Linked DNA regions of Parashewanella spongiae. The protein of the gene in region 2 purifies or fractionates together with the protein of the main gene of each other region. This does not show direct contact. Links are inferred from orthologs where the notes say so. Each region holds a gene or a part of one and is shown on either strand. Other genes may lie near its edges.

Region 1 (7,699 bases), 2.6 Mb from region 2 along the record:
CATTAGTTGCAATGCGGTAATTTTGCGAAACATCAATATCGGCACACATATTTGCAGCTACGCCACCAGGACAAACTTGCAGGCTTTCAATACGCTCACCTTTTACAGCTTTACCATTATAAGTAAATTGAATATTTGCGAAAGTTGGGAAAGCACCATCGGAAGTATTAATACCATAATCAATTGTTGTTTCAAGAAGCTTTTTAACACTCTGACCATTGAGCGTAACCACTGATAGTTTATTATTAAAATACAGTAAGCTACCTACAACATAACCAATGCTAATACCATTTTCATTATCTTCTTTAATATGATCACGAACACCACCAGTATTTGTAATTGCCATATCAACATTAAAATTATGATTGTTCAGTTTCCAAACCATTGATGCTGCTACATGAGCTCCTGCTTCGGAACCTGTTTCAGCTAAAGATGCTCCATCTCTGCGCTTTCCTGGTATACGGACATGATCTAATTGGTTTTGCTCATCATTTGCATCATTAATCGTGCCAACCACTTCACTTTCAAACTCATTTAGAAGTGGTTTAAAGTCCTCATCAATAATAGCTCTGACAATGTTAGATTCATCTGCTATCTCAATGTTTGATTGAGCAGCGACAAAATTAACGGTTTTACTTTGGTCATCCTCGGTTAATGGAGTACGTTTTTTTCCATCATATTTGTGCTTGAACTCATCGTTTATAAGAAGTGTATTCCCACCAGCACATGTGTCCACTTCACCATTTGAGAATGAGACATCAACTTTGCCAACTGCTTCTGCATATTGACCTGCTTGAACTATGCAAGTCTTCGTATTACCGTTTGGATTAGTAACCATTTGTGCATAAGCAACATTAGAGCTACCACGTCCAATATTCGTAAAATCGCCTAGTAGAGAATGAGAATGGCCACCCACGATTACATCGATACCATTAACCCCTTCGGCTACTTTAACATCTCGATCCACTCCGATGTGGCTCACCATAACTATTTTATTAACGCCTTGTTCTGCAAGAGAATCAACTGTCGCTTGTGCAGACTCAATTTCTTTATTGAAAATTAAATTTTCACCAGGTGAAGAAATCGTCTCTAGGTCTTCTAAAACAAGTCCGAATACACCAACTTTAACGCCATCAAACTCTTTAATGATATATGGCATTAAATTATCTAGTGCGTCCATATCTGCATCATTACTGGTGTCCATGTTTGCAGCTAGTAATGGGAAGTTAGCTTTTTCAATAAAGTCAATTAATGGCCCATTGCCTAAATCAAATTCATGGTTACCGATAGCCATGCCATCAAGTTTCATTTCATTCAATAATCGAGCGTTACCTTCACCTTTTAGTAAACTAAAGTATAGGGAGCCTTGGAAAGCGTCTCCGCCTAATAACGCTAGAAATGGCTGTTCATTATTTTCAGCAGTAGCTCGTAGATCTTTGAGTTTTTTAGTGATTCTAGGATAACCGCCAGCTTGAGTTCTCACTTTAAAGTCGGCTTCATCGACTTGAGCAGTGAAATCGAAATCATGTGCATCAAAATTAGAATGGACATCATTGATATGTGCGATTGTCATATCAAATCTTGTATCGATAGGCGGCACTGGTGTAGGTTCTGTTGTTGATTTGTTATCACTTCCACAACCAGTTAACGCGGCTAAAACTGCGGTAGCAACTAAGCCTTTAATTAATGCATTACTCATTTTATCAACCCCTTGATTTTATATCGCTAAAATTATTCTTTAGCTTTTATTTATATGAAGTCATATCGATTCATTGGGGCGCATAATAACAACAAGAGTCATTAAATTGTGACAATAAAAAGTAAGAAGTGTGAACTAAGTTATTATTTTTATTAAAATAACTAACACCTTACTGTCTTTAATTTTAAACAAGTAATTTAATATTTAACTAAACACCATCTATTTAAAAAGTGTTCAAGCAAATATTTAACTTAAACACCTAAATTTATTAATTAAAAAACAAATTAACAACCGTAGTTAATTATTTTATAAAACAAACAGTGACCAATATTTATAATTTTTCTCTATGCTGTAGATATCATTTTAAACATTAAGCTGTTTGCTTAACCATTGACCAATTTCAGCCAATTGTTGAGGTAAAACACTGTGCGGCATCGGGTACGATTTCCACTCGGCTAAATAACCAGCATTAATTAATGCCGTGTTCGCCATTTTCCCTGCATCTACAGGAACTACTGGATCTTGCTGTCCATGATGCTGTAAAACTGGTGTATCTTTATTTACTTCATTTATACCTTCTGGCAATTTATCTCCAGCTGGCAAGTAACATGATAGCGCCATGATGCCCGCTAATTTGTATGGAAGACGTAAACCTGTAAACAAGCTCAGCACCCCACCTTGGCTAAAACCTGCCAAGATGATGTTTTCTGATTGAATCCCTGAGTCCATTTGAGATTCAATAAAACGTTTTACTTTTAATTCAGACTGTTTCACACCGTCCAGATCTGCCCTTTCGAGTAAGTTCATGCTTTTTATGTCATACCACGAACGCATAACAGCTCCGCCGTTGATAGTTACAGGCTGCTCTGGTGCGTGTGGAAAAATAAAACGGACTGAGTGATCTTGTGGTAAACCTAACATTGGAACAACTGGCGCAAAACCTGCGCCAGAATCGCCGAGTCCATGTAACCAAATAACACATGCTGTTGCTTTTGTATCAGGTTCAACAACAATGGCTTCATTGGAGTCTAGTGACATTTTTTAGTTTCCTTTTTCTTGTGAGTTGCGCAAATCCATAATTGGCATTGTACCGCTGCCTAGCATTGTTGCTGGCAACTTCCCATCCCATGCTTGCGCTTCTGTAAGCTTAACGATAAGTGGATTATTCTTAAGTGCTTTGGCTTTCGCCTCAATAGCTTGTGCTTCGGCTCTGCCTTTTAGCAAAATAGCTTGAGCATCGGCTTCAGCGACCTTTAAAATACTTTGTGCTTCTGCATCTGCTGTATTGACTGCTTGCATAGCTTTAAAACGTTGACGTTCTAATTTATGCTCTTCAGCTGCTGCAAGGTTTTTTTCCGTTTGTTTTATTTCAATCGAACTGATGTATTTCGCAGGTAAGATGATATTTTCAATCTGGATGTTATCAACGATAACTGGAAAACCAGCCATTTCTTCGGTTAATCGTCGTTCTATACCTTGAATTGCTGACGCTCGATCTTGGATCAATTGCTCAGCCTCGAATTGTGGAATGGTATCTTTAGTTGCACTTCTAAAACGAGGATCTAGAATACGTTGTTCAAATTGGCTTAAACCACCATAACGCTTAAAGAGATCGAGAGCCGCTTCTTTTTCTACTGTCCAGTTAACCGAAACTTCTATGGTAACAGGCATTTGTTCTTTAGTGCTTGATGCCATTTTTTCTGCATTTTTACGTGTGCGCACTTCAATCATTTCGACGGTTTCAATAAATGGGATCTTAAAGTGCAAACCTGGAGGCTGTTGATCTTTCGCTTCTCCAAACCGTTTAATTACCCCAACGTGTCCTTCATTTACCGTGTAGTATGCATTAATACCTGCAATAATAATTGCAACAATCGGTAAAAATTTAAAAATTTGTTTGCTTGAAAATTTATCCGTGATAGCCATTTATTCTTCCCTTTCTTTTTGGTGGGATTACTTTACCAGCTATCTACATTTTGACAACAAAGATGGATTATTTAGGAGAAGTAATATCAATTACAGTAATTAAATGCTCAACTCAGAGCTATGTATGTGCTCAAAGTGCAATCGAAATTGGCTAAAGGGTTCCATTACTGCGTTACAAGCACTTGAATTATCCCGACAAAAGCACGAAGTGCGTTGAACGCCAGCTTTGTATGGCGGCCGTTAGGGGATATAAGTACCTGATCATAAGTTTCTTAAGATTTTCTAGTGCCCAGTTTCAGCACTCTACGGTGTTGCAATTTCGGTTACATAGCTACGGCTATGCGCCCTACATTGCGTCTTGTATAGCACTAATCCTGAGCACAATAATTATCAAAGAACTTATCGACAGGTAATTAGGGATGTCGCAGTTCAAATAATACCAATTTAAATTTCAACGCTTAATTTGTCATACCTGCGAACGCAGGTATCCAGCGACTTGTGCCCAAATTAACCAAAGACTCTGGACTCCTGCGTTCGCAGGAGTGACGATAAAATTGGTATACATTCTTCCGCCACGTCCCTTAGTACTTCGAGCTTGTGCCTTGCACTGAAACCCTTTGGCTCTTGCTGAATGAGAGATTAATTACTGTAATTGGTATAAATCAGAGAAAACAAGATAAAAATAGCACCTACTCAGATGCTACTCATGTTTTAATCATTAAAATTAATGTTGATGTCCGCCTTTACCATGTACGTGTCCATGAGCAATTTCTTCAGCTGTAGCTTCGCGACTGTCAACAATTTCGATATCAAAAGTTAATTCACGACCGGCCAACGGATGGTTAGTATCAATTGTTGCCATAAACTTACCCACTTTAACTACCGTAACTTGGCGCTGACCTTGATCTGTGTTGACCAATGCTGGCATTCCAGCTTTCCAAACTTTGGCACCAACAAGATGTTTTACAGAAACCCGTTGCTCTGCATCTTCTAGACGCTCACCATATGTTTCAGATGCTGGAAGTGTCACTGTGAACGAGTCACCAACACTATGCTCGCTGATTGACTTTTCAATACCTGGCATCATATTATTGTGACCATGAAGATAAGCCAATGGCTCGTTTTTGTCATTAGCTTCTATTTTTTCGCCTTGTTCATCACGAAGCGTGTAATTAAAATTTACAACTTGATCGTCAGCAATCGCCATTATCATTCCTAGTCTCTATATTTTGAGCCGCAGATTAACAAAGCCACGTCCGAATTCCAATCTTTATACCCATAATCAGGCTCCTGGAGCTATGCTCGTGTGTTCGATATCTTGCAATATGTTGTGATTTTTGAGTGCCAATTGACAAACACCGCTATTAAAATGATGTGATTTAGAACAGTCCACACTCCATTGTCTTAACAGATAACCGGCTAAGGCTGAGCGGGAATGAATAACAAGCTCACCATCTTTCATCTGATAATCAAGTTCAATCGCTTCTGGGTATGTTAATGACGGATGCGGAATGAGTTTCAATAACACCATTTTTTGCCAATTTAAATCGGCATCTGATCTTTCTTCAGTTTTTACTTCAGAGTCACTACCATTAATATTTTTAATTCGAGTTATTACGAAGTCAGCAAAACGTTTGTGAACGCGATCATAACCTCTTATATGCCAGCGTTGCCCATTATTCACTAATGCATGAGGTACAATTTCACGCTGACTTTCACCTGAAGAGGTAGACACATAAGTCACGCGGATTGCTTTTTGGTGCTGAATTGCTCTCATAATGGTCGCAATTACATTTGTATCCGGATGAATAAGACTAATCGCATCAAAACACACTTGACTTGGCGCCACCGATTGAGACAAGCCATCACCAAAACCTTTGGCTAAACCATGCAAGACTGATCCAGCATCGTGGTTAAACAGCGCAGCAAAGCTAGGCAAACGAAAATATTGATGAGATTGCTGGTTCAACTGCATATTATCTTTTGCTAAGCAACGGTATATGTGAAAATCTTGATTCGTCGCTGCTAAGCCAGCGGCAAATTTTGAAACTAAATCCTGTACCGATATATGACCAAAATATTGGAGACTAAAATCTATAAATGCTAATCGCTGCTTTTGTTCAAAACTCAACTCATCCAGAGTTAATTCCGCCATCTTTATTCCTTTTTAATACCAATAGATTCAAATGTAGTTGCATCAGGAAAACCATCAGCAATCAAGCCTTTGGATTTTTGAAACGCTTGCAGGGCGTTAGATGTTTTATTGCCCAAAATTCCATCTGGTTCCCCAACATCATAGCCTTGATTGGCTAACTTTTGTTGTAACTCTTTTATCATTGAACGCTTTAATCGTTGATTGACAGGTGGTGCGACACTGAGTGGCGGCGCACCAACAATACGATCCGCTAAGTGCCCTACTGCAATAGCGTAAAATTCACTATTATTCCAACGCATGATGGTTTTGAAGTTATTGTACCCAAGAAAAGCTGGGCCTGTATGACCAGCAGGCAGGTATACAGCAGCGCTCATATCGGCCACAGCTAATTGACTGCCATCGGCTTTCATCACGCCGTTAAGTTTCCAGTGGTTCAAAGGCATTTTTTGTTGAGCCCCCACTAAGGTATAATCAAATTCTTTTGGCAGCTTAATTTCTCGCCCCCATCGCTCAGCTCTCTTCCAACCTAATTGATTCAAGAAATAGGCTGCAGAAGTCAGGGCATCTGTTGAGCTATTCCATAAGTCAGGTTTTCCGTCTTTATCTGCATCAATGGCATACTTTGCGTACGTGCTGGGCATAAACTGAGTATGCCCCATTGCACCTGCCCAAGAACCTTTCATGTCTTTGTAGGCGAACCCATATCGTTGTTTAATTTTAAGCGCTTGGATAAGCTCTTTAGAAAAGAACTTTGCTCGACGTGGATCACATGCAAGGGTAACTAATGAGTCAATTACAGGTAAGTTCCCTTTGTAAGAGCCATAGTTGGTTTCAAGCCCCCAAAAAGCCAATATGTATTGTCCTGGAACACCATATTTTACCGTTAATTCTTTTAACAATTCATGGTGGGTTTTCCACAATATTTTACCTTTATTAATCCTCCAATCAGTAACACGCTTATTGAAATAATCAGCAAAAGTACTTGAAAACTCAGGCTGCTTTTTATCCAGCTTAATAACCTGTGGCTTAGGCTTTACTATAGCTAGTGTTTCTTCGATGGTTTTGTTAGAAATACCTTCGGCTTTAGCCTTTTTAGTTAAATTGGCTACACATGATTGAAAATCGTTCTCTGCAGCATAACTACTTGAGACACTGAAAAAAAAGAGTAACCCTAATAATTGTATTTTTTTCATTAACAGCAAAACTCCATCACAACCTACATCTACATTATCATAACGATAAGGTATAATGTCTGCGAACATTAATTTCCATGAGAATACACTATGACAGAGATCACACCAACACTGACCACTTTCGTCGCAAGTATCGAAGAAAGCCAGAAGCTTTGGGCATTACAGGACGAAACCGGTGAAGGTTGGGTTGTCTGTGACTCCCCAAATTTCGAAGACACAGATACAATGCCTATTTGGTCGAGTGAGAAATTAGCAAAACAACATTGCATTGACGAATGGGAAGACTACAAACCAGCGGCAATTACTGTAACTGAATTCTTAGAGTTTTGGGTCAGTGATCTCAATGATGATGACGTTATGGTAGGTTTAGATTGGATGCACAATAATGATCATACTGAGATTGATCCAATTGAACTTGCAAAACACTTCGTTGAAATAGAGGCTGAAGCCGAAGAAAATTAATTCGAATTAATATACGGTAAAGTTGTTGATTTTAAAACTTCAGCCTTACCGTTAAATCACTTACTTTTCAGTCACATATAAAATATATCTTTTTTTATTTCAAATAAGTATATCAATATACTTAAAAAGACTTTATCACGCCATTCATAGTCATCTACCTTGCTGGATACACATTCAAATTCAGTACTCTAAGTAAGTATTAATAACTAAGGTGAAGTCCATGAAATCAATTTTCAATTTAAAAAGTTTATTATTACTATTTTT
Region 2 (7,456 bases):
GTTTAAGCCAATTGATCAGTATCAGCATTCCTGTATTAGTCTCGATTTACCCTGTTGCTATTGCTTTGGTTGCTATTACTTACATCACACCAAAACTTTCCCGTCCAGCATTCTCTCATCGTCTGGTGTTAAGCGTTGCGTTAATATTTGGTGTTATCGATGGATTAGGCGCCGCGGGTGTTAATGTTGACATGTTCGATTTTTTACCTCTATTTGCACAGGGTATGGCATGGGTCATTCCAACCTTAATTGCTATGCTCGTCTGCTTATTTTTGCCAAAAAAGGTATTAACACAACCAGCGTAGTTTTAATTATGCTTGAACATTATGCATGTCAGAAAGTTCTGACATGCATAATGTTCTGAGCTTATACCAATTACAGCAATTAAATGCTCAACTCAGAGCTATGTATGTGCTCAAAGTGCTATCGAAATTGATGAAGACATACTTGTTACCGACAAACAAAACTGTCGTTATTACATTGCTACGTCAAGACAATTTTGAGAAGTACTCTTTATAAACCAAAGTGAGCACATACAAGCTCCCGAAGGGCAAGGCTAAAGGGTTCCATTACTGCGTTACAAGCACTTGAATTACTCCGACAAAAGCACGAAGTGCGTTGAACGCCAGCTTTGTATGGCGGCCGTTAGGCTATATAGTACTTCGAGCTTGTGCCTTGCACTGAAACCCTTTAGCTCTTGCTGAGTGAGAGATTAATTACTGTAATTGGTATTACCCTCAAGATTCAAACTGAACAATTCCTGACACATTCACAAATAACTCAACGTTAAACTGTGTAACAACTAACAACTTCACTATATTTATTTACCTTAATCCTTCAGATGTACGCCCATTTTGTCAAAAGCAATCGTTCCAAGAATTGATATTATTGGTCTTTCCCTTATGGCTTTTGGGTTTATTTTTGGAGCAGGAAATTTAATTTATCCTTCTTTCATTGGATTTCAGTCAGGAAGCGATTTGATTTCATCGATGACTGGCTTTCTTATTTCAAGTAATGGCTTAACCGCACTGGCTTTTATTGCTATCGCAAAAAATCGGGGAGAATTAACTCGCTTTCTCCCTCAACAAATAACGATGATTTTTACTGGGGCAATATTCATCACTTTGGGACCTCTGATTGCTGGGCCAAGAACTGCTCTTGTTACCTATGCCATGTCAATTAAGCCCTTTATTTCTTATTTCTTATTCAGTACTGCTCATTTAAGTTCAACACACTTAAACAGCACGATAGATATTCCTCAAGTAATTTCAATCTTATTGTTTTTCGCTTTGGCCATGTTATTTGCACTTTCACCGGGTAAGTTAATTGATAATATAGGAAAAAAAATGACCCCGATCCTCTTGTGTATCATCAGTGTTATCTGTATTTCAGTGTATTTTTTACCAAACAAACCACTTTTATCAAGTGTAAAAGGCAGTCTGTCCTTTCCTTTTGTTCACGGATTAAAAACAGGCTATGCAACTCTTGATGGATTTTGTGCTCCTGTTTTTGGTTCAGTGTTACTTAATAGCATGAAAGAAAAAGGGCTCACAAATAGACAACAAAGCCATTACTTAATTAAAGCCGCCATTGCCGCTACGATTATTCTCTTGATCATATATGTATCACTATTTTTTGTTGGTGCAAGTGTATCTAACTTAGCCGAGGGAGCCACCAATGGCGGTCAAATTATATCGATTTACACTAAGTTGCACTTTAGCTTTGCTGGAGAATTAATATTAGCGAGTGTGGTATTGCTTTCTTGTTTAACTACCGCGATAGGTTTGATTGTTGCTTGTGCCGAATTATTTGAACAATGGCAGTCATTTTTTTCCTACCATCAATTAGTCATCATTGTAAGTCTGCTATGTGCATTAACGGCAAATATTGGTCTTGATACATTAATGACACTCACAATGCCGGTGTTAACATTTTTATATCCACTCGTCATTTCTATGGTAGCAGTTACTTTGATCCAACCTTACTTAAAACAACCAGCATTAACCCAACAACTTGTCTTTATTGCGGCAACCATTTTTGGGCTAATTGATTGTATAGAAACTTCTGGCTTTCACTTATTTTGGCTTGAAGTAATTCCATATAGCCAACAAGGAATGAGCTGGATATTACCTACTGTATTAACCATTTTCAGCTGTTTAATGCTGCCATCAAAAGAAAATTTACCCGCCTAGTCAAATTAACGTATACAATCTTGCTTAATGGCACTCTACTTTGTAACCTTTGTGAATAAACATCAATATCAAATCGACCCACTCATTGATACATTTCTCGATGATTTATGGTCAAACAATGGACTCAGCGATAATACATTAGCCTCCTATCGTACTGATCTGCGTCACCTTGATAAGTTTGTTCAACAAAAGCGTGCTTCACTGACCACTGCTACTCGTGCTGATATACAAGATTTTCTAGAAAAACGTTTCAGTGACGGTGCATCTAATGCCAGTAGTGCTCGGTTACTCAGCAGCATGCGACGATTATTTCGTTACTTACTCACAAAAAAAATCATTACTGAAGATCCAACAGCCTTGGTTCAATCGCCTAAACTCTCAAAACGATTACCAGAAAGCTTGACGGAAATCGAAGTCGAAAAGCTACTAAACGCCCCTTCGAATAACGATCCAATCGAAGCTCGAGATGCCGCGATGCTTGAGCTATTATACGCTACCGGGCTTAGAGTCAGCGAATTAGTATCATTAACAGTTGAGCAACTAAGTTTACGTCAAGGCGTAGTGAGGATAACTGGTAAAGGAGGCAAGGAGCGCTTAGTCCCGTTAGGAGAAATTGCCACAGAGCAAGTTGAACAGTACATAAACTTTGTCAGAAATGATTTATTAAAGAATAAACCTTCTGACGTGTTATTTCCTTCTAAACGCGGCACACAAATGACCCGCCAAACTTTCTGGCATAGGATCAAAACGTACAGTATCCGCGCTGGTATCAACGCCCATTTATCACCACACACATTAAGACATGCTTTTGCCACTCATTTACTTAACCACGGGGCCGATCTCAGAGTAGTACAGCTTTTATTAGGTCACAGTGATTTGTCGACCACACAAATATATACTCACGTGGCTAATGCTCGATTACAAGAATTACACAGTGAACATCATCCTCGTGGTTAGTACAACATTGCCAGAAAGCAGCGAAAGCATTTGATTATTAAACTATTAAACTCATGCACTTTCATTGTTTACAGGTATAATTACCTGAATAAAGAATCCTTCATTTGCTTTAGTTAAAATAAGCTTGTAACTTTTAAGCAAATACTCAGGTCTAAAATATAAGACTCTAAACCAGTTAGATTAGGACAATCCATGAAGTTACCCCGTATTTTGTCATTGTTAAGTATATTAGCTGTGACTTCCGCCTTCGCCGCAAACCAGACAGTATCATTACCTGACGCTGATGCAATTAAAGCCAAACTTCAAAATTCAATTGGGGTGAAAGTCATCGCGATGCAAGACTCGCCAATTAAAGATCTTTATCTTGCTATGACAGATCGCGGCATACTGTATATCAGCAAGGACGGCTCAAAAGTGTTGCATGGCAACATGTACGATTTAAATAATCGCATGAAAAATTTAACTGAAGCCGCCATGGCGAAACCAAGAGTTGAACAGCTTAAAAAGTTTGAACCTGATATGTTGGTCTATAAAGCTAAAGACGAAAAACACGTGATAACCGTATTCACAGACATCACTTGTGGTTACTGTCGTAAATTGCATAATCAAATGCAAGAATACAATGATGATGGCATTACAGTTCGCTACTTAGCCTTTCCTCGAGCAGGAGTTCCCTCTAGTGTAGCTAGCGAAATGGAAGCCATTTGGTGTGCCAAAGATCCGCTTAAAGCTATGACCGATGCTAAAGCTGGCAAAGACGTTACCAATAAAAGTTGTAATGCTAACATTGCCCAGCAATACGAATTAGGGCAAAGCTTTGGCGTAAATGGTACGCCTGCTATTGTTTTAGATGACGGCACGCTCATCCCAGGTTATCAACCGCCTGAACAGTTATTGAAAACCATAGAAAACCACTAAAAAATCCGCTAGGATTTGGAAAAGGCGGCTTAAGCCGCTTCTTTTTTATGTTCTTCATTCTTGATCAATTTGGAACTTTCTGTGCATTATAATGTTATTCGTCGTCCAAATGTTGATGACTCACACCTGCCTGCAACCTTACCATTTTTATTAAAACAGCTGTACGCACGCAGAGGGGTTACTGTCAGGGACTGTAACAGCAGCCTAGCGTCGTTATTACGTCCTGATACTATGAAGGGTCAACAACAAGCCGCAACTTTAATTTGTGACGCTATCGAATCTAACAAAGCCATCATCATCGTCGGTGACTTTGATGCCGACGGCGCGACATCAACTAGCATTTGCTTATTGGCGCTGAAGATGATGGGTGCCAAGCGTGTCAGTTATCTCATTCCAAATCGCTTTGATTACGGTTATGGTTTAAGCCCTGAAATCGTTGAAATTGCCGCTCAACAAGGTGCCGAACTGCTCATTACTGTTGATAACGGTATATCTTCCATTACCGGTGTTGCTGCAGCTAATCAACTCGATATCCCAGTAGTGGTTACTGATCATCATTTGGCTGGAGATACCCTTCCTGAGGCGGCAGCCATTGTCAATCCAAACCAACCTGACTGCCCTTTTGCCAGTAAGGCTATTGCTGGAGTTGGGGTTGCCTTTTATTTAATGAGTTCAATTCGTGCTGAGCTTAAACGTCGAAATTGGTTTGAATCTCAACACATCATTGAACCTAATCTTGCTATTTTATTAGACATTGTCGCATTAGGAACCGTCGCCGATGTCGTCCCTTTAGATTCAAACAATCGCATCATCGTCGAAGCGGGTTTACGCCGAGTTCGATCGGGTCGCTGCCGAGTAGGGATCACAGCCTTGCTTGAAATTGCTAAAAGAAATCCACAACGAGTAGTTGCATCCGATTTTGGTTTTGCTGTAGGTCCTAGACTTAATGCCGCTGGTCGGCTTGATGAAATGTCACTCGGTGTAGAATTGTTACTTTGTGAGGACATCAATAAAGCACGTACCATGGCCGCTGAGCTTGATGGCTTAAATCAAGAACGCCGTGAAATCGAAGCGGGGATGCAACATGAAGCCCTCGCAAAATTAAAACAACTCAATATTAATGACGACAACCTGCCCCAAGGGTTAGTCGTATATCAACAAGATTGGCATCAAGGTGTGATCGGCATTTTGGCTTCACGCATTAAAGACAAATACCATCGTCCCGTTATTGCTTTTGCTCAAGCAGAAAACGGTGAAATAAAAGGTTCAGCGCGCTCTATCAAAGGTGTGCATATGCGAGACTTACTTGAAAAGATAAATACTCTGTCACCTGATTTGATCATCAAATTTGGTGGTCATGCTATGGCTGCGGGACTGTCCATTAAAGCAGAGGCCATATCAAAATTTGAACAGTTATATCATCAAGTAATCGCTGAAACCGTTACTCCAGAATTACTCACCGGTGAGCTTTTTAGTGATGGTGAATTAGCCGCTAACCAGTTGGAAATAGAAACCGCCGAAATGATCCGTTATGCAGGTCCATGGGGACAAGAGTTCGAAGAGCCTTGTTTTGATGGTCGCTTTACTATCATCCAACAACGCTTAGTGGGTGAGAAACACCTTAAGTTGGTGCTTGAAACTGAATGTGGCAGTAAATTAATTGATGCGATAGCTTTTAATATTGATCTAAAGGCTTGGCCAAATTTACAAGCAAAGAAAGTTGATGTCGTTTACAGCTTAGAGATCAACGAATTTAGAGGTAACCAAAGTTTACAGCTTATGGTGAAGCAGATTAGCGCCGTTTAATCTCAGTAGGGTAAATTCCTCGCCGCTTGCGGCGGACTAACGTCTTTATCTAACTAATTGATACCTCGCCCCTTGGGGCGGGGTGATTCATTGCTAGGGCGAGCCCTAAGAGCGGCTAACAATACTGCTTCTTCTTGAACTGACTCTAGAAGTTGGTACCGATTTTCCTTCGGCTTTTAGTTTTTCTGCTTCAAGGGTTTTTTTAGCGCTTTGATTAGTGACTAAATCATATTCACCGAAATCTTCCTCATCCATAAACTCATCCATTAACTCCTGTTCTGCAGCGGCTTCTTCCGCTAGGCGATGTTGTTCTATGGTATCAGCTTCCCGCTGAGCTTCATCAGCCCTTTCTTTTTGGGCTTTCTTGTCATCTGCAAATCTTCTTAGGTTTTGTAATCTTGAATTGAAATCATCGGATAGCTTGCGCTCTTCTCTGGCAAACCAATCGTCCTGGACGCCATCACTGGATTTAGGTCCTTGAGGTCTGAGTGTTTCGTGATCACTTAATTCAATATCACGCCCATGCAGCTTATCGTGAACATTTTTTCTAATTTCTTGCAGTCGTACTGGATCAATATTACGTTCAAGATTCTCAGGATGTTTTGCGTAAGGAGCTGTATGCACAGCGGTAAATGGTGCTACAACTAGGCGAATACCCAATGAAATTCTGTCGGCATACTTTTCTCGTTTTTGAGAGTCTTCAACACCGAAACGTTTTTGCATTACGTTGATCAGTTCAGCAAGGCTATCACCACGATGTGTAAAACCCTCTTTACCATTCGCTCGATTTCGCCAGTCTTTAAAGGACATACCAGCATCTATGGCTGACATAGTAAATGAGCCACCAGCAACGACCAATAAGATGGCTCCGCCACCACCTGTTGCTAAGGTCAACACCACTGCCCCCGCCAGTAATCCTGCTGAATACAACAAAGTTAACATACGTTCCATAAACTCAGTTCGTGAAAAATCGGCATTCATCATCCGCATCATTTTTTCTGACGCGGCTTGTTGTTCTTTGGCTTGCGTACGAATAGCTTCGTGATCGGCTCTGATCTTTTCTTGAGTATCGAGTTTATGGGAAGTCGTTTTTAATGGAGGAAGCGGAACAGTCTTTGGTTGAAAGCTCACACCTGTCACTGGCCGAGTATGTTTAGGATCAACGTCGTTATCTAAATTCCTTCCAAGGTCAATTTGATCAGGTATCCCAGCTTGAGATTCCAGCCCCATCGCATCTAAAGTCGGAGAATCACTGTGGACAACTGGTGGTTTATTGATTGGAGGAACACTCATCATTTGACCTCATAAATTGGCTGACTTTTTAAGCTGACACAATTTAAACGTTATAATGCCACTTGATCCTAAATAAATCGGTTGAACGCACAATTTAGCTTTAATTTATTGAAGTTAAATACAAAATTAAACAACTCTAATTCACCCATCAGGTGAGTGCTGAACATTCACATACTTGCCAAAACCACCGCTAGCTGCGTTATAAATTTTGCAAGTAGAAACGAAGTAACGACAGTTTTGTATGTCGGTTACCACTACTTGCTGCTATTCATGCCTTGCCATCAGTAATT

What was found.
Region 1: the proteins of dsbC (region 2) and E2I05_RS08540 purify together in Escherichia coli (affinity purification with mass spectrometry, with the first as the bait; 2 studies listed by BioGRID). This does not show direct contact. The link is inferred for Parashewanella spongiae from one-to-one orthologs.

Annotation. Positions count from the first base shown.
Region 1 is NZ_CP037952.1:2,238,122-2,245,820, reverse strand. Bases 3,092-6,051 are described here. They hold E2I05_RS08540 (FKBP-type peptidyl-prolyl cis-trans isomerase), read right to left. Parts: upstream 4,833-6,051; coding sequence 4,350-4,832; downstream 3,092-4,349. Other genes in these bases: E2I05_RS08530 (lytic murein transglycosylase), read right to left, coding at 5,783-6,051; E2I05_RS08535 (helix-turn-helix transcriptional regulator), read right to left, coding at 4,908-5,780; E2I05_RS08545 (prohibitin family protein), read right to left, coding at 3,092-3,625. Outside these bases: E2I05_RS08555 (bifunctional metallophosphatase/5'-nucleotidase), read right to left, coding at 1-1,699; E2I05_RS08550 (alpha/beta hydrolase), read right to left, coding at 2,063-2,737; more of E2I05_RS08545, read right to left, coding at 2,741-3,091; more of E2I05_RS08530, read right to left, coding at 6,052-6,973; E2I05_RS08525 (DUF2750 domain-containing protein), read left to right, coding at 7,064-7,435; E2I05_RS08520 (hypothetical protein), read left to right, coding at 7,656-7,699. UniProt on the Escherichia coli protein: Folding helper with both chaperone and peptidyl-prolyl cis-trans isomerase (PPIase) activities. Chaperone activity prevents aggregation of unfolded or partially folded proteins and promotes their correct folding.
Region 2 is NZ_CP037952.1:4,811,361-4,818,816, forward strand. Bases 2,488-5,204 are described here. They hold dsbC (bifunctional protein-disulfide isomerase/oxidoreductase DsbC), read left to right. Parts: upstream 2,488-3,341; coding sequence 3,342-4,067; downstream 4,068-5,204. Other genes in these bases: xerD (site-specific tyrosine recombinase XerD), read left to right, coding at 2,488-3,149; recJ (single-stranded-DNA-specific exonuclease RecJ), read left to right, coding at 4,149-5,204. In the rest of the region: brnQ (branched-chain amino acid transport system II carrier protein), read left to right, coding at 1-305; brnQ (branched-chain amino acid transport system II carrier protein), read left to right, coding at 855-2,192; more of xerD, read left to right, coding at 2,220-2,487; more of recJ, read left to right, coding at 5,205-5,873; E2I05_RS18990 (hypothetical protein), read right to left, coding at 5,979-7,169. UniProt on the Escherichia coli protein: Acts as a disulfide isomerase, interacting with incorrectly folded proteins to correct non-native disulfide bonds.